Regions from separate parts of the Nocardioides yefusunii genome, predicted to be linked through region 2. Evidence: predicted binding sites of a transcription regulator. Region 2 holds the regulator's gene; each other region holds the start of a gene.
The links. Region 2 encodes LexA, which represses DNA repair genes until DNA is damaged. Its sites were predicted from a motif close to TCGAACANNTGTTCGA; they were not measured.
Positions count from the first base shown of each region.

Region 1: the regulator LexA is predicted to act here: its motif matches at 1,864-1,879, upstream of ruvC (crossover junction endodeoxyribonuclease RuvC).
Region 3: the regulator LexA is predicted to act here: its motif matches at 3,133-3,148, upstream of recA (recombinase RecA).

Region 1 is NZ_CP034929.1:1,857,745-1,863,450, reverse strand. Features, by position in the region: gene EOV43_RS08490 (NADPH-dependent FMN reductase) at 1-176, opposite strand, end outside; gene pdxT (pyridoxal 5'-phosphate synthase glutaminase subunit PdxT) at 342-956, shown strand; gene EOV43_RS08480 (YebC/PmpR family DNA-binding transcriptional regulator) at 994-1,761, shown strand; gene ruvC (crossover junction endodeoxyribonuclease RuvC) at 1,938-2,531, shown strand; gene ruvA (Holliday junction branch migration protein RuvA) at 2,585-3,184, shown strand; gene ruvB (Holliday junction branch migration DNA helicase RuvB) at 3,259-4,332, shown strand; gene yajC (preprotein translocase subunit YajC) at 4,394-4,711, shown strand; gene EOV43_RS08455 (adenine phosphoribosyltransferase) at 4,714-5,262, shown strand; gene EOV43_RS08450 (RelA/SpoT family protein) at 5,283-5,706, shown strand, end outside.
Region 2 is NZ_CP034929.1:2,756,783-2,762,488, reverse strand. Features, by position in the region: gene secD (protein translocase subunit SecD) at 1-461, shown strand, start outside; gene EOV43_RS12615 (ATP-dependent DNA helicase) at 603-2,555, shown strand; gene lexA (transcriptional repressor LexA) at 2,626-3,342, opposite strand; gene EOV43_RS12605 (GNAT family N-acetyltransferase) at 3,448-4,239, opposite strand; gene EOV43_RS12600 (LysM peptidoglycan-binding domain-containing protein) at 4,572-4,967, shown strand; gene EOV43_RS12595 (hypothetical protein) at 4,988-5,323, opposite strand.
Region 3 is NZ_CP034929.1:1,491,458-1,497,163, forward strand. Features, by position in the region: gene EOV43_RS06740 (ATP-dependent helicase) at 1-2,780, opposite strand, end outside; gene EOV43_RS06745 (DUF3046 domain-containing protein) at 2,905-3,099, shown strand; gene recA (recombinase RecA) at 3,311-4,366, shown strand; gene EOV43_RS15690 (regulatory protein RecX) at 4,409-5,323, shown strand; gene EOV43_RS06760 (PPK2 family polyphosphate kinase) at 5,355-5,706, shown strand, end outside.

The sequences.
Region 1 (5,706 bases), 900 kb from region 2:
TGTGCGACGGCCGGGAACTCGACCTCGGCGTCCTGGGAGTAGAACGGGAGCTCGGAGATGGCGATCTCGGAGAACTCGACGCCAGCGGGGGCGTTCTTCTTCACGGCCTCGAACGCAGCGCGGTTCATCGAGGTGGAGGAAAGGGATCCGATGATGTAGCCGATCTTCACGGTCACGGTGGTGCTCCTCAGGAGGGGTACGAGATGGTTGATGAATCAACCTTCTAACGCCGGCGATGGGTCCCGCATTCCCGTAGGCACGGGAAAGTTCTGTGAGGTGAGTCACCCAAGCGTTGAGCGGGAGCCTCGAACTTCCCTGACGTCGGCGACTAGCGTGTCCACGTGAACAGTGTTCAGGTAGGTGTCCTCTCCCTCCAGGGTGACGTGCGCGAGCACGTCGCCGCACTCGAGGCCCTGGGGTGCGCAGTGCGCCGTGTGCGTCGTCCGCACGAGCTCGAAGGTCTCGACGGTCTGGTGCTGCCGGGTGGTGAGTCGACCGCGATCTCGCACCTCGCGCGCACCTTCGGACTTCTCGACCCGCTGCGTGTTGCTGTGGCCTCCGGGCTGCCGATCTTCGGAACCTGTGCCGGCATGGTGCTCCTGGCTGATCGCCTCGTGGACGCCAAGGAGGGCCAGGAGGGCATCGGCGGGCTGGACGTGACCGTGCGACGCAACGGTTTCGGTCGTCAGTCCGACTCCTTCGAGACCGATCTGCGGGTCGCGGGTCTCGACTCACCCGTCCGGGGGGTCTTCATCAGGGCTCCGTGGGTGGTCGACGTCGGGTCCGAGGTCGAGGTGCTCGCGGTCCTCGAGGGCGACGCTGCGCATGCGGGGGAGGAGGGCGGTAGGATCGTCGCCGTTCGTCAGGGAGTGCTCATGGCCACCTCCTTCCATCCGGAGGTCGGCGGAGACCTGCGCCTGCACCGGTCGTTTCTTGATCTGGTGCGCGCTGCCTGACAGTGACGCCGGAACGGACGAGACGGAAGAGGGACCCATGTCAGGGCACTCCAAGTGGGCAACCACGAAGCACAAGAAGGCCGCGATCGACGCCAAGCGCGGCAAGCTCTTCGCCAAGCTCATCAAGGGCATCGAGATCGCGGCGAAGATGGGTGGACCTGACCCGTCCGGCAACCCGACCCTCGTCGACGCCATCCAGAAGGCGAAGAAGCAGTCGGTCCCCAACAAGAACATCGACGCCGCGGTCAAGCGCGGTGGCGGTCTCGACGGCGGCAGCGTCAACTACGAGTCGATCATGTACGAGGTCTACGGTGCCGGCGGCGTCGGCATCCTGGTCGAGTGCCTCACTGACAACAAGAACCGTGCCGCGATGGAGACCCGCACCGCGGTCACCCGCAACGGCGGAACCATGGCCGACCCCGGTTCGGTCTCGCGTCTCTACGAGCGTCGCGGTGTGGTCGTCGTGGCCAAGAACCAGGACGGCAAGTCGGTCTCCGAGGACGACGTCCTCGAGGCGACCCTCGACGCAGGTGCCGACGAGGTCAAGGACGCCGGTGAGAACCTCACCATCATCTCCGAGCCCAACGACGTGGTCGCGGTCCGCTCCGCGCTGCAGGAGGCCGGTATCGACTACGAGTCCGCCGAGGTCGAGTTCGTCCCCAGCATGGAGATCCCGGTCGACGCCGAGGCTGCGGCCAAGGTCTTCAAGCTGATCGACGCGATCGAGGACCTCGACGACGTCCAGAACGTCTTCGCCAACGTCGACGTCTCCGACGAGGTCATGGCCGAGCTCGACGCCGAGTGACCTGAGTTCGAGCCCCGAGGGCCCGCTGCGTTCCGTGGGAGCGCTGCGGGCCCTCGTGCGTGTTGGCGGCTGCGGCAGGCTGGAATGGACTACCGTTGCCATGCGAACATGTGTTCGGACGCGGCCCGGTGGGCCGTAGAAGCGCCACACCCGGTCGACTGGAAGGACGGTGTCCCGTGCGAGTGCTCGGCATCGACCCCGGTCTGACCCGCTGCGGTGTGGGCGTCGTCGAGGGAGACCCCGGACGTCCGCTGTCGCTGGTCGACGTCGGCGTCATCCGGACCAGTTCCGACCTCGACGTCCCGCGACGTCTGGTGACGATCGAGAAGGGCATCGACGCCTGGCTCGACGAGTACGCCCCCGACGCGGTTGCGATCGAACGGATCTTCGCAAGGTCGGACGTCAGCACCATCATGGGCACCGTCCAGGCCGCCGGCATCGCCATGGTCTGCGGAGCTCGACGTGGCATCCCGGTCGCCCAACACACGCCCAGTGAGGTCAAGGCCGCGGTGTCCGGCAACGGCCGCGCCGACAAGGACCAGGTCACCGGCATGGTGACGAGGATCCTGCGGCTCGACGCCCCGCCCAAGCCAGCCGACGCCGCTGACGCCCTGGCGATCGCGATCACGCACCTCTGGCGTGGCGGAGGCCAGACCCGGGTGGACACCGCCCGCGGGGCCGCTGCCCCGACTGCTGCCGCGCAGCGCTGGGCCGAGGCCCTGGCGGCGAGCAAGGCGGCCGGCAAGTCGGCCACGCGCAAGCGCCCCTGAACACGTTCCGTCCCCTGTCCACCCTGCTGCCCCCCTCCTGAGGAGCTCATCCCGTGATCGCCCACGTGCGTGGCACCGTCCACTCCGTCACCCTCTCCTCCGCCGTGCTGGAGGTGGGCGGCCTCGGCTACGAGGTCCTCTGCACCCCCGACACCCTGGCCGGTCTGCGGGTCGGTGAGGAGGCGCTGCTGGCGACCAGCTTCGTGGTCCGTGAGGACTCCATGACCCTCTTCGGCTTCCGTGACGCCGACGAGAAGAGCTGCTTCCAGGTCCTGCAGACCGCCTCCGGCGTCGGCCCCAAGCTGGCCCAGGCCGTGCTCGCGGTGATGAGCCCGGACGCGCTGCGCCAGGCCATCCACGCCGACGACGCCAAGGCGCTCACCAAGGTCCCCGGCATCGGCGCCAAGGGCGCAGCCAAGATCGTGATCGAACTCAAGGACCGGATCGGCCACCCGCACGGCACCGTCACCTCCGGCGGCCCGACGGTCACCGTCGTGACCTGGCGCGAGCAGGTCGTCGAGGGTCTCGTCGGGCTGGGCTACTCGGCCAAGGACGCCGAGAAGGCCGCCGACGGCGTTGCTGCGACCCTGGGCGACAACCCCGACGTCGGCGTGGCACTGCGTGCGGCGCTCCAGCACCTGAGCCGCGGCTGATGGCCTTCGACCGCCGCTTCGACGGCGACGACTTCTCCGACGACTTCGACGAGGGCCCCGTCGAGCTGTCGGCGATGGAGGAGGAGCACCTGCGCGCCCTCACCCAGGCCGACGCTGACGGTGACGACCGCGTCGTCGACGCCGCACTGCGCCCCAAGAGCCTGGACGAGGTCGTGGGGCAGCACCGCGTTCGCGACCAGCTCGGGCTCGTCCTCGAAGCAGCCCGCCAGCGCGGCCGCGCCCCTGATCACGTGCTGCTCTCGGGTCCTCCCGGACTCGGCAAGACGACCCTGGCCATGATCATCGCCAACGAGATGTCCGCACCCCTGCGTGTCACCTCGGGGCCGGCGATCACCCATGCCGGTGACCTCGCCTCGATCCTCAGCGGCATCAACGAGGGCGACGTCGTCTTCGTCGACGAGATCCACCGGATGTCGCGCCCGGCCGAGGAGATGCTCTACATGGCGATGGAGGACTTCCGGGTCGACGTCGTGGTGGGCAAGGGCCCCGGTGCCACCGCGATCCCGCTCGACATCCCGCCGTTCACGCTGGTGGGTGCCACCACGCGTGCAGGTCTGCTGCCCGGTCCGCTGCGTGACCGCTTCGGCTTCACTGCGCACCTGGACTTCTACGAGCCGGCCGACCTGGACCTGATCGTGCGTCGCTCGGCGGGTCTCCTCGGCGTCGAGATCACCGACGGGGGAGCGGGACGGATCGCGTCGCGTTCGCGCGGCACCCCACGCATCGCCAACCGTCTCCTGCGCCGGGTGCGTGACTACGCCCAGGTCCGTGCCGACGGTGTCCTCACCGACGAGGTGGCCGCAGCGGCCCTCGACCTCTACGAGGTCGACGACCTCGGACTCGACCGGCTCGACCGGTCGGTGATCGAGGCTCTCTGTCTGCGTTTCGCCGGTGGCCCGGTGGGCATCGCCACCCTCGCGGTGGCCGTCGGGGAAGAGCGCGAGACCGTCGAGGAGGTCGCAGAACCCTTCCTCGTGCGTAACGGTTTCCTCGTCCGGACGCCCCGCGGCCGGGTCGCGACCCCGGCGGCGTGGGAACACCTGGGGCTCACTCCGCCCAGGATCGACCCGGCGGGAGGCCGTTCGTCGACGTCGGGGACAGGGCAGCAGGAACTCTTCGAGGACTGAGGTCGCCGGGGGCCTTCCCCGTAGGATCGAGGGCGATCTGACCCCCGCCTGAAAGGCCGTCGTGGAACTCCTTCCTCTCCTGTTCGTCTTCATTCTGATGTGGCTGCTGATGGTGCGCCCCGCCCAGAAGCGCGCCAAGGCTGCGCAGGCCATGCAGGCCTCCCTGCAGGTGGGTGACAAGGTCATGCTGACCTCCGGCATCTTCGGCACCGTCGTCGAGCTGGTCGACGGACGCGCTGTCCTGTCCATCGCCGCCGGTACCGAGATCGAGGTCGTGCGTGCCGCGATCGCCGAGGTCGTGCGCGAGGAGCAGACCTCCGCGACCACCGAGTCCGCCGAGACCACGGGCATCGACCTCGACAAGGGCGAGGACGCCTGAGCATGAGCACCCTCGCAGCAGCCCGTGAGGCCATGGCCTCGCTGATCGCCGACGTCCCGGACTACCCCCAGCCCGGCGTCGTGTTCAAGGACATCACCCCGCTCCTCGCCGACCACGCCGGTTTCTCTGCCGTCGTCGAAGCCCTGGCCGACGCCGGCCGGGACGCCGAGGGCAACACCGTTGTCACCAAGGTGGTCGGCACCGAGGCCCGCGGCTTCCTGTTCGCCGTCCCGGTCGCGATGGCCCTCGGCGTCGGCTTCGTCCCGGTCCGCAAGCCGGGCAAGCTCCCGCGCGAGTGCCACTCCGAGGACTACGCCCTGGAGTACGGCACCGACACCCTGCAGATGCACGTCGACGCCGTGGGCCCCGAGGACAAGGTCCTCATGGTCGACGATGTCCTCGCCACCGGGGGCACCCTCGCAGCGACCCGTCGTCTGATCGAGTCCTGCGGTGCCGAGGTCGTCGGCGCAGCGGTCCTGATGGAGCTCTCCTTCCTCCCCGGACGCGAGACGCTCGGCGCAGTTGACTGCTTGGCGCTCGAAGTCTTCTGAGGCCCGTCTAGACTGGCCCAATGGCAGAGGACAAGGGTGTTGTCAGTGAGCGTCACCGGGTGAGTGACGCGCCGTCGACACGCTCGATGCGAGCGAGGTTGGCGCGCATCGGCTCGCGGAGCCAGAGCGGCAACCCCGTCCTCGAGCCGCTGTTCCGGGCCGTGCGGACCAACCATCCCAAGGCGGACCTGGCGCTGCTCGAGCGGGCGTACCTGACCGCCGAGCGGCTGCATGCCCCGCAGAAGCGCAAGAGCGGCGAGCCCTACATCACGCACCCGCTCGCAGTGACGACGATCCTCGCGGAGATCGGCATGACCGAGGCCACCCTGGTGGCCGCGCTCCTGCACGACACCGTCGAGGACACCGACTACACCCTCGACCAGTTGCGCGGCGACTTCGGAGACGAGGTCGCCGCGCTGGTCGACGGCGTCACCAAGCTCGACA
Region 2 (5,706 bases):
TCACCGCGATGGTCCACGACGTCGTGATCGTCGTCGGTCTGTTCGCCTGGCTGCAGAAGCCGATCGACGGCATCTTCCTGGCTGCTGCGATGACGATCATCGGTCTGTCGGTCAATGACACCGTCGTCGTGTTCGACCGCATCCGTGAGCGTTGGCGCAACTCCGGCGACGACGCCGACTTCACCGCCGAGGCCAACCGCGCTGCGGTGGAGACCCTGCCTCGCACGGTCAACACCGGTCTCGGCACGATGTTCATCCTCGCGGCCCTGGCGATCATCGGTGGTGACTCGCTGCAGGACTTCGCGATCGCCCTCCTCGTGGGTCTGATCGTCGGCACCTACTCCTCGGTGTTCACCGCGACACCGCTGGTGGCGATGTTCCAGAAGAAGTCGCCGCTGTCGAAGACGCTGGAGATCGACGAGATCGCGATCCAGCGCGACGAGTCCGGCGCGGTCGTCTGAGACGCCCACCTGAGCTCTCGCGGCTCTCCGCACCACGTCCTGCGCGGGCGGTCCCTCTCCGGGGCCGCCCGTGCGGCGTTCCCGGGTTCTTCCGATGTCGGTGCCCCTGACTAGAGTGCCGGGGTGCCTGAGACGTCGTCCGTGAGTGAGCTCCTCTCCGAAGCCGTCGAGGCGCTCGGAGGTTCGACCCGCGACGGCCAGGTCCAGATGGCCGAGGCCGTGGGCCGGGCGATGGCCGACCAGGAGCACCTGGTGGTGCAGGCCGGCACCGGTACCGGAAAGTCGCTGGCCTACTTGGTCCCGAGCCTGCTGCACGAGGAGCGTGTGGTCGTGGCGACCGCGACGCTCGCGCTGCAGCACCAACTGGTCGAACGCGACATTCCGCGTCTGGTGGAGGCGGTCAAAGACAAGGGTCTCGACACCTCCTACGCCGTGCTCAAGGGCCGTTCCAACTACGCGTGCCTGCACCGCGTCCGCGAGGGTGTCCCCGACGACCAGGGGATGCTGATCGACGTCCCGCAGGGCTCGATGGGCGCGGAGGTCCTCGAGCTGCGTGCGTGGGTCGAGGAGCAGGCCGAGTCGATGGGCCCCGGCGACCGCGACCACGCGCCGCGTCACACCGACCGGGTGTGGCGTCAGGTCAGCGTCAACCACCGCGAGTGCCTGGGGGCCACCAAGTGCACCTTCGCCGAGGAGTGCTTCGCCGAGCGGGCCAAGAAGAAGGCCGCGGAGTCGCACCTCGTCATCACCAACCACTCCCTCCTCGCGATCGACGCGATCGAGGGCGTCCCGATGATCCCCGACTACGACACCGTCGTCATCGACGAGGCCCACGAGCTGGTCGCGCGGGTGACGCAGGCTGCCACCGACGAACTCACCGTGGGTGACGTCGAGCGAGCGGCGCGTCGTGCTCAGAAGCACGTCCCGGACCGGGGCAAGAACTCCGGAGCTGCCGACGACCTCGCCGACGCCGCCTCCGGACTGGCCGACGCGCTGGCCGCGACCATGCCGGGCCGGGTCGAGGAGATGGGGGAGCAACTCCATGACGCCCTGGAGATGGTGCGTGACGCTGCCCGCGCCCTGATCTCCGCCTTCGGCAAGGACGAGGGCGACGCCGACGCCGGCAAGGTCCAGGCCAAGGGCATGGCGCAGGACGTGTTCGCGACCGCCGAACGTCTGGCCAACAGCTCCGACGCCGACGTCATCTGGGTCTCCGAGGCCCGCGAACGCATCCCGGCGAGGATCGCAGTGGCTCCGCTGCAGGTGTGGGCCCAGATGCGTGAGGGGCTGCTGACGGAGAAGTCGGTGGTCTTCGCCTCCGCCACGCTCAAGCTCGGCGGCGACTTCAACTCCGTGGCGGGCTCGCTGGGCCTGCGTCCCACCGAATGCGTGGACGCCCCCGGCGAGCTGGGGGAGGGGGCGCTCCCGTGGCGCGGCCTCGACGTCGGTTCGCCGTTCGACTACGGCAAGCAGGGCATCCTCTACGTCGCCAAGCACCTCCCGCAGCCCGGCCGTGACGGTCTGGCGGAGAAGCACCTCGACGAGATCTGTGAACTGATCGACGCCGCTGAGGGACGCACCCTCGGGCTCTTCTCCTCCCGTCGGGCCGCGGACCAGGCCGCCGAGGCGGTTCGCAAGCGTCTGCCGCACCTGACGACGTTGGCCCAGGGCGAGGCCCAGTTGCCCGAACTGACCAAGCAGTTCGTCGAGGACCCGCACACCAACCTGTTCGGCACGCTGTCGCTGTGGCAGGGCATCGACGTCCCGGGCGACTCGCTCTCGTTGGTCATCATCGACCGGATCCCGTTCCCGCGTCCCGACGACCCGCTGATGTCGGCGCGTCAACGGGCGGCCGACAAGGCCGGCGGCAACGGTTTCATGCAGGTGGCCGCGACGCATGCGGCGCTGCTGCTCGCCCAGGGCGTGGGCCGTCTGATCCGCACCACCAGCGACCGTGGTGTGGTGGCGATCCTCGACCCGCGGATCGCCACGGCTCGCTACGGCAGTTTCCTGAAGGCGTCGTTGCCGCCGATGTGGCCCACCAACGACCCGCGCATCGTGCGTCAGGCGTTGGGGCGTCTTGCCCAGGGCTGATCCGTGCCGTGTTTCTGAATGCAGAAGGGCCCCGCCGTGAGGCGGGGCCCTTCTCATGTTCGTGGGTGGGTCAGATGCTGCGCAGTACTGCGGTGACCTTGCCGAGGATCGTGGCGTGGGTACCGTCGATCGGCTCGTAGGCATCGTTGTGCGGCATCAGCCAGACGTGTCCGTCTCGACGCTGGAACGTCTTGACGGTGGCCTCGCCGTCGATCATCGCGGCCACGATGTCGCCGTTGTCGGCGTCGGGCTGACGACGAACCACGACGTAGTCGCCGTGGCAGATGGCGGCGTCGATCATCGAGTCTCCGGAGACCTCGAGCATGTAGAGCTCGCCCTCGCCGACCAGCTGCCTCGGCAGTGGGAAGACGTCCTCGACGCGCTGCTCGGCCAGTATCGGTCCGCCTGCCGCGATGCGACCCACGACCGGGACGTTCACCGCTGCGGGCTGTGCGTTGCCGAGGTCGGTGGGGTCGAAGGTCTCGTCGTCAGTGCGCGCGGCCGTCAGCGTCTCGGGCAGAACCACCTGCAGTGCGCGCGGCCGGTTGGGGTCGCGACGCAGGTAGCCCTTCTCCTCGAGGGTGCGGAGCTGGTGCGAGACGCTGCTCGAGCTGGTCAGGCCCACGGCCTTGCCTATCTCGCGCATGCTCGGCGGGTAGCCGGCCTCTTCGATGGCGGCCTGGATGGTGGTGAGCACCAGGTGCTGGCGCGGCGTGAGGTCGCTGGGGACCGACCCTCCGCTCCGCAGCGCGACAACATTGTTGTCGCTGGACTGCGACTTGGGCATCGGATCCTCCTGAGCCTGGCGTGGACGTTGGTCCAACGCTAGTGGCTCAGGGCACTCGTTTTCAAACAGGTGTTCGAATTGGACACCGCGGCGCGCGCCCGCGGATCAGCGGTGCGGCTTCCAGACCCACGTGACCACGTCGAACTGGGTGCGGAACCCCAACTCCAGGTAGGTCGCGTAGGTGGCGTGGTTCGCGACGATCGTTGCGGTGTTCGAGCCGGTGCTCGCGGCGCGGTTCATCATCGTCGCGGCCAGGGCACGTTCGAGGCCGCGGCCTCGGGCAGGCGGGAGCACGGTGATGTTGGCGAGCATGACGCTGTCGCCGCGGGCGTGCATCGTGCCGGCGCCGAGCGTCATCCCGTTGAGGAGGCTGCGCGCCAGGAAGTAGTGGTTCGTCTCGGGGTCGAGCGTCTCGAGGATGTCGAGGTGCTCGTCGGCGAGGTCCTCGGCGTGTCCGAAGTTGTTGAAGATCGCGGTGGTGACGGGTGCGACCTGGTCGGGCCAGACGATGTCGATGAAGACGTCGTGCGGGGTGCAGGGGTCGACCGGGTTGCGCAGGCTGGCGTGCATGGCGGGGTACTCGTGGGCGCGGAGTCCGGCCTGGGCGAGGGTCGACTCCAGAGTGGGGGTGGTGGTCGAGGGGGTGGTGATCCACTGGAAGGGGTGCCCGCGCTCGACGAAGGGGGCGATGAGTTCGGTGACGCGCTCGGCTGCCTGTGCATCGGGGATGTGCGCGTCTGCGATGACGTTGACCGCGACGAGGGGCAGAGGTGCCCAGAAGGCCGTGGCGTCAGGGGCGTCGAGCCGCTGCAGGACGGCAGAGCGCGACAACCTCCGCTGGAGGGTCGAGAAGTCTCCCTCGACGGTGTCCTGTGGGGTCGTCAGCACGTGGCGCATGTGGCACACGTTAGGCAGGGGGCGGGGCACCTGCATCCCGGAAAGTGGTGACGTTCCTGCTGGTGGAACAGGTGGGGGTGCGTGGGCGACGCCATGGCGTCCGGGACGACTCCAATCGAACATTTGCTCGAACAAATGCTTGATCCGTTCGAACAGGTGTTCTATCGTCGGCATCGCGCTCGATTCGAACACCTGATCGAACGCTTCGGCGTGGTGGGCTCCGAGTTGGGGATCCAAAGATGTCGGAGCGGGCAACTAGACAACGGAGTGAGCGTCCGGCGCACGGCCGGATCGACCAGTGAAGAACTGGCCGCCACTTCCAGGAGGTCCCCATGAGCAGTGTCGTCATCGAGTTCCCCGGCGCTCCGGCCGCCTCGTCGCGTGTGCGTGCTCAGGGTGGCGTGGTTGATCCGGCTCGGCCTGCGCCCCGCGGTGGCGTCCGTCTGACGCGACGGGGGCGCGTGGTCGTGGTGGTCGCAGGGCTCCTGATCGCGTTCTTGGCCGGCGTGGTGCTGGGGAGCGTGTCCGAGGCTGCCGACAAGGCGGGTGAGGATGTGGCCTCGCGCATCGTCGTGGTCGACGAGGGTGACACATTGTGGGGCATTGCTGCGGAGATCGCCGACGACGGCGAGGTGCGCTCGGTGATGCGTGAGATCGAGCGGATGAACGCCCTCGACACTGCGGTGGTCCAGCTCGGCCAGCGCCTCCGGGTGCCGGCTGAGGTCTGAGGCCTCGGGGTCCCTGGGGGTCAGCGCGCGGCGCGCCGCCCGCCCGTGGGCCGTGGCGGCACGGGCTTTCCGTCAGGGTCGCTCTGGGTCAGGCCCAGGGTGCTGAGGAGTCGGAGGGTCAGCATGAGGCCGACGAACAGGCTGGCGGCGGCGCCGACGGCAGCCAGGGCCAGGAGGACCCAGGCGAGTGAGTTGCCGTTCTTGGCGGTGCTCCCGAAGTCCACGGCCGACAGGACGAGATACCCCCACGCAATGACGCAGGCAGTCACGCCACCGATGTGGAGGAGCGTCGAGGCGTGGGGTTTGGGGGTCGAGGAAGCAGCCCGACGGGATCCTGCACGCTTGCCTGTTGCCACGGGGTCATTGTGGCAGGGGAGTGGTTCGCGAGTGGGGTCTTCGGGCGTGCTCGTCGCGTCACATCGGCGTGGTCCAGACGGACTCCCGAGGTTGTTCGAGAGTTGTCGTGGCGGGCGTGACCTGCGTCTTTGCTGAAGCATCTTGAAGGGTGGACGTGGGCGCTTTTTCTGGTTCCCTGAGTCCGGTGGATCGGCTTGCCAAGTATTGGGGAAGGCGCGTACGGTTGCCACAAGATCTAGTAGTCACAGCGGTGCGGTCATCCACATCTAGTGACATGATGGTCTGGCGATGATGCACAGAAAGCCCGTGTTCATCCACAGAAAAGGCGCTTCTGTCCACAGGTGCCCGTTCCCAGAGGGGGGATGCGGGAGGCATGTCTGAG
Region 3 (5,706 bases), 1.3 Mb from region 2:
GCCAGCCACTGCAGTTCGGCCTCGACCTGGAGGAGCACGTCGGGATCGAGCAGGTCGCGCAGTTCGGCCCGGCCCAACAGTTGCGCCAACAGCGACTGGTCCAACGACAACGCAGCAGCGCGCCGTTCTGCCAACGGGGAGTCACCCTCGTAGAGGAACTGCGCCACGTAACCGAAGAGCAGGTTGCCGGCGAACGGGGACGGCGACGTCGTCGCGACCTCCACCACCTGGATCTCACGACGTTGCACCTGCTGCAGCAGCGTCACCAGCGCCGGAAGGTCGTAGACGTCCTGGAGACACTCCCGTACCGCCTCGAGCACGATCGGGAAGGACGGGTACTTGGACGCGACCTCCAACAGTTGGGCACTGCGCTGACGCTGCTGCCACAACGGAGAACGACGCCCCGGGTTGCGACGCGGCAGCAACAACGCCCGCGCGGCACACTCACGGAAGCGGCTCGCGAACAGTGCCGACCCACCCACCTCGGTGGTGACGATCTGCTCGATCTCGTCGGGCTCGAAGACCACCAGCTCCGCGTTCGGTGGCTCGTCGTCGGTGTCGGGGAGCCGGACCACGATCCCGTCGTCCGACGCCATCGCCTGCGCCTCCACCCCGTAGCGCTCCCGCAGACGCGCGTTGATCGCCAACGCCCACGGAGCGTGCACCGGAGTGCCGTAGGGGGAGTGCACGATGATCCGCCAGTCCCCGAGCTCGTCCCGGAACCGCTCGACCACCACCTGACGGTCGTTCGGCACGAGGTTGGTCGCCTCGGCCTGCTCGGTGAGGTAGCGCACCAGGTTGGAGGCTGCGTACTCGTCGAGTCCCAACGCTCGCGCGGACTCCTCCGCCTTCGCCGGGGGCATCGCAGCCAACGTCCGGTGCAGCTCACCCACCGCGGCGCCGAGCTCGGCCGGACGTCCGGGGGAGTCGCCCTTCCAGAACGGGAGCTTGCCCGGGACGCCCGGCGCCGGGGTCACCATCACCCGGTCCGGGGTGATGTCCTGGATCCGCCAACTCGTCGCGCCCAGCGCGAAGACGTCACCGACCCGGGACTCGTAGACCATCTCCTCGTCGAGCTCGCCGACCCGTCGGCCCGCACCCTCGCCGACCAGGTGAACACCGAAGAGACCCCGGTCAGGGATGGTGCCGCCACTGGTGACGGCCAGACGTTGGGCACCGGGGCGGGCCGTGATCATGTTCGTCACCCGGTCCCACACGATCCGAGGCCGCAACTCCGCGAACTCCTCGCTCGGGTACCGACCCGCGAGCAGGTCCAGGGTCGCCTCCCACGCCGAGGCCGGCAACGTCCGGTAGGGCGCCGCCCGTCGCATCAACGCGTACAGCTCGTTCGCGTCCCAGTCGTCGACGGCGCACGCCGCCACCACCTGCTGGGCCAGCACGTCGAGCGGATTCAGGGGCACCTTCAACGACTCGATTCCACCGGTACGCATCCGGTCCACCGCCACCGCCGTCTGTGCGAGATCGCCGCGGTGTTTCGGCATCAGCACACCCCGACTGGTCTCACCGACCTGGTGGCCGGCGCGGCCCACGCGCTGCAACGCCGAAGCCACACTCGGAGGCGACTCGATCTGGATGACGAGGTCGACCGCACCCATGTCGATGCCCAGCTCCAGGCTGCTGGTCGCCACCACGCACGGGAGGCGTCCCTGCTTGAGGTCGTCCTCGATCAGGGCCCGCTGCTCCTTCGACACCGAGCCGTGGTGCGCCTTGGCGATCACCACCTCGGCGGGCTCGGAGGTGCCGGCCTGCGCCATCACCTCCGCCGGCGGCCCTTGTGCTTCTCGGGTGGCCGCTGCCCCCTCGGCCCGTCGGGACGCGATCTCGTTGAGCCGCGACGTCAGCCGCTCGGCCAGCCGACGGGAGTTGGCGAAGACGATCGTCGAACGGTGCTGCTCGACCAGGTCGACGACCTGTTCCTCCACGTGCGGCCAGATCGAGGAGGCCCGTTTCGAGGCGTCCGGGTCCCAGTCCTCGCCGAACGGGTCTCCGCCGTCCTCGGGGAGTTCGCGCGGGGCCGGGGACGTCATGTCCTCCACCGGGACGACGACGGTGAGGTCCCACTCCTTGGTGGAGCTCGGCTGGACGACATCGACCGGCTGGTCGCCGCCGAGGAAGGTCGCCACCGTCTCGACCGGACGCACCGTGGCGCTGAGACCGATCCGCTGGGCGGGCCGGGGGAGCAGGTGGTCGAGGCGTTCCAGAGAGACCGCCAGGTGTGCGCCGCGCTTGCTGCCGGCCACGGCGTGCACCTCGTCCAGGATGACCGTCTCGACGCCGCGCAAGGCTTCACGGGCCTGGCTGGTCAGCATCAGGAACAGCGACTCCGGCGTCGTGATGAGGATGTCCGGCGGTGCGGTGGCCTGCTTGCGTCGTTCGTTGGGAGGGGTGTCGCCCGAGCGGATCCCGACGGTGACGTCGGGCACCTCGATGCCGAGACGTTCGGCAGTGCGGGTGATGCCCACCAGCGGCGCCCGGAGGTTGCGTTCGACGTCGACGGCGAGCGCCTTGAGCGGGGAGACGTAGAGGACCCGACAGCGGTGCGCCTTCTCGGGGCGTTCGGCCACAGGGGTGGAGAGCAGGGCGTCGAGGGAGGAGAGGAACGCACTCAGTGTCTTGCCTGACCCGGTGGGAGCCACGACGAGGGCGTGCCGGCCCCGGGCCACTGCGCTCCAGGCGCCTTCCTGAGCAGGGGTGGGCGCGGGGAAGGAGGCGCGGAACCACTCGCGAGTGGGGGCGTGAAAATCGTCCAGTGCCGACACGTCGCCATCCTTGCACCCGGTACCGACACCGTGGGCGGGACTCGTGTTGCTGTTCGGCCTCACCCCCGTGGTTGGCTGTTCCGGCCGGACGTCGGGTCCGCGCGGGACCGATCACGGAGGGCAGATGAGGCACACGGAGTTCTGGGTCCGGATGGACGAGGCCCTGGGGCAGGCCTCCGCAGGCGCCTGGGCCGAGATGTTCGTCATGGCCGAACTCGGCTCGCGCACGGCGAAGGAAGCGCTCGACGCGGGCATCCCGCCCAAGCAGGTCTGGGCTGCGGTGCACACCGCTCTGGGGCTGCCGGACAGGCTCCGCTGAGCACAGGAATTCGTTCGATCCGAATTCGCTCCGTCGAACAGGTGTTCGGGTAGGGTGCTGTCCACAGGTACGACGCGGGCGGGACGTTCTCCACAGTCGTGGCACTTCTGATCAGGAAGTTGTCGGTGGTCCGCTCTAGCGTCGCAGATGTACCTGACGACGACCTACGACGAGATCGGAGCTGCACATGGCAGCCAAGAAGTCCGCACCGGTGAACTACGGCGGCGACCGAACCAAGGCGCTCGACGCAGCGCTGGCCAACATCGAGAAGTCCTTCGGCAAGGGCTCCGTGATGCGACTGGGTGACGAGACCCGCGCTCCGCTCGAGGTCATCCCCACCGGCGCCATCTCCCTCGACATCGCCCTCGGCCTCGGCGGTCTGCCGCGTGGTCGCGTCGTCGAGATCTACGGTCCTGAATCGTCCGGTAAGACCACCGTCGCCCTGCACGCCGTGGCCAACGCCCAGCGCGCCGGCGGCATCGTCGCCTTCATCGACGCCGAGCACGCTCTCGACCCGGAGTACGCCAAGAACCTCGGCGTCGACACCGACGCTCTCCTCGTCTCCCAGCCCGACTCCGGTGAGCAGGCGCTCGAGATCGCGGACATGCTGATCCGCTCCGGTGCCCTCGACCTCATCGTCGTCGACTCCGTCGCAGCGCTCGTGCCCCGTGCCGAGATCGAGGGCGAGATGGGTGACAGCCACGTCGGCCTGCAGGCGCGCCTCATGAGCCAGGCGCTCCGCAAGATGACCGGTGCCCTCAACAACTCCAACACCACCGCCATCTTCATCAACCAGCTGCGCGAGAAGATCGGCGTCATGTTCGGTTCGCCGGAGACCACCACCGGTGGTCGTGCGCTGAAGTTCTACTCCTCGGTCCGCCTCGACGTGCGTCGTATCGAGACCCTCAAGGACGGCACCGACGCCGTGGGCAACCGCACCCGCGTCAAGGTCGTCAAGAACAAGGTCGCCCCGCCGTTCAAGCAGGCTGAGTTCGACATCATGTACGGCAAGGGCATCTCCCGCGAGGGTGGCCTGATCGACGTCGGCGTCGACGCGGGCATCGTCCGCAAGGCCGGCGCCTGGTACACCTACGAAGGCGACCAGCTCGGTCAGGGCAAGGAGAACTCGCGCAAGTTCCTCAAGGACAACCCCGACCTCGCCAACGAGATCGAGAAGAAGATCCTCGAGAAGCTCGGTGTCGGTCCGCAGGTCGACGCTCCGGCTGAGGATTTCTCCGAGGAGCCGATCGGCGTCGACGACTTCTGAGTCGAGGCCTGATCTCTCCTGTTGACCACTCCCGCGTGACGCATGGGTGACCCGAAGCGTGCCGGCGGCGCCGAGCCAGACCCCTGGCTCGGCGACGTCGGCTTCGGCGTCTCCGCATGGCTCGACGGGGCAGGTGTCTCCCGTGACGACCTGATTCCCACCGAACCGCCGGAGTGGGCCGGCCCACTGCCCGACACCCCGTTCGTTCCCGACGTCGACCCCGCCGAGACCCCGCGTCAGACGTGGGGTCGGGGTGCCGAGCGCCGCTCCGAGTGGGCTCCCGGACGGGGCGGTCGCAGCGAGGGATTCGGCAGCCGCAAGGCCGCAAGCCGCGCCGGTGGTGCCGCGAAGAAGGCAGCCAAGCGCCCCTCGCGCTACGAGGAGGACGGCAACCTCAAACCCCGCAAGGAGCGCAAGCCCAAGCTCTCCCCGGAAGAGGCAGTGGCGGCGATGACGCCGCTCGAGCTCGAGGAGTACGCGCGCAAGATCATCCTCGACCAGCTCACCGGGCAGGCCCGCAGCCGCAAGGAACTCAACGACAAGCTGGCCAAGAAGTTCGTCCCCGAAGAGCTCGTCACACGGCTCCTGGACCGCTTCGAAGAGGTCGGTCTGATCGACGACGAGGCGTACGCCCGGATGTGGATCGCCAGCCGCCAGCCCGGCAAGGGACTCGCCGGACGTGCCCTGGCCCAGGAACTGCGCCGCAAGGGGATCGACGACGAGGTGGTCAAGGAGGCCGTCGCCGAGATCGATCCCGAGGACGAACGCGACGCCGCCGAACGACTCGTCGCCAAGAAGATGCGCTCCGTGGGTGGGCTCGACCGACAGGTCGCGACCCGACGGCTCGTCGGGATGCTGGCCCGCAAGGGGTACAACTCCGGCCTCGCGTTCAGCGTCGTGCGTGAAGCTCTCGACGCCCACGCGGCCGAGACCGAAGAGGAACCTGACTGGGGCTGACGGCGTGCTCGTGCGCCGTCATGATGGGGCGATGAACTCCTCTCCGGACGTGGGGCTGGGCCCCGTCGATCTTGTTGCCCTCCGTCTCGAGTCGGGGCCGGTGGACCTCACCTCGTTCGCCACCGACGCCACTCCCGGTGTGGATGGCCGCAAGGCGGGGGAGCAGGCGCTCGCCAACCTCGCCCCCGTGCTCGCCGACCTGCAGGAGCGGCTCTGGGCGGCACGGCTGGCCGGGTCACGACAGCGGGTGCTGGTGGTGCTGCAAGGCATGGACACCTCCGGCAAGGGCGGGACCATCCGCAAGGCGTTCGGTCTGGTCGATCCCCGCGGTCTGCAGATCACCTCGTTCGGGGCACCGACCGCCGAAGAGCGAGCCCGCGACT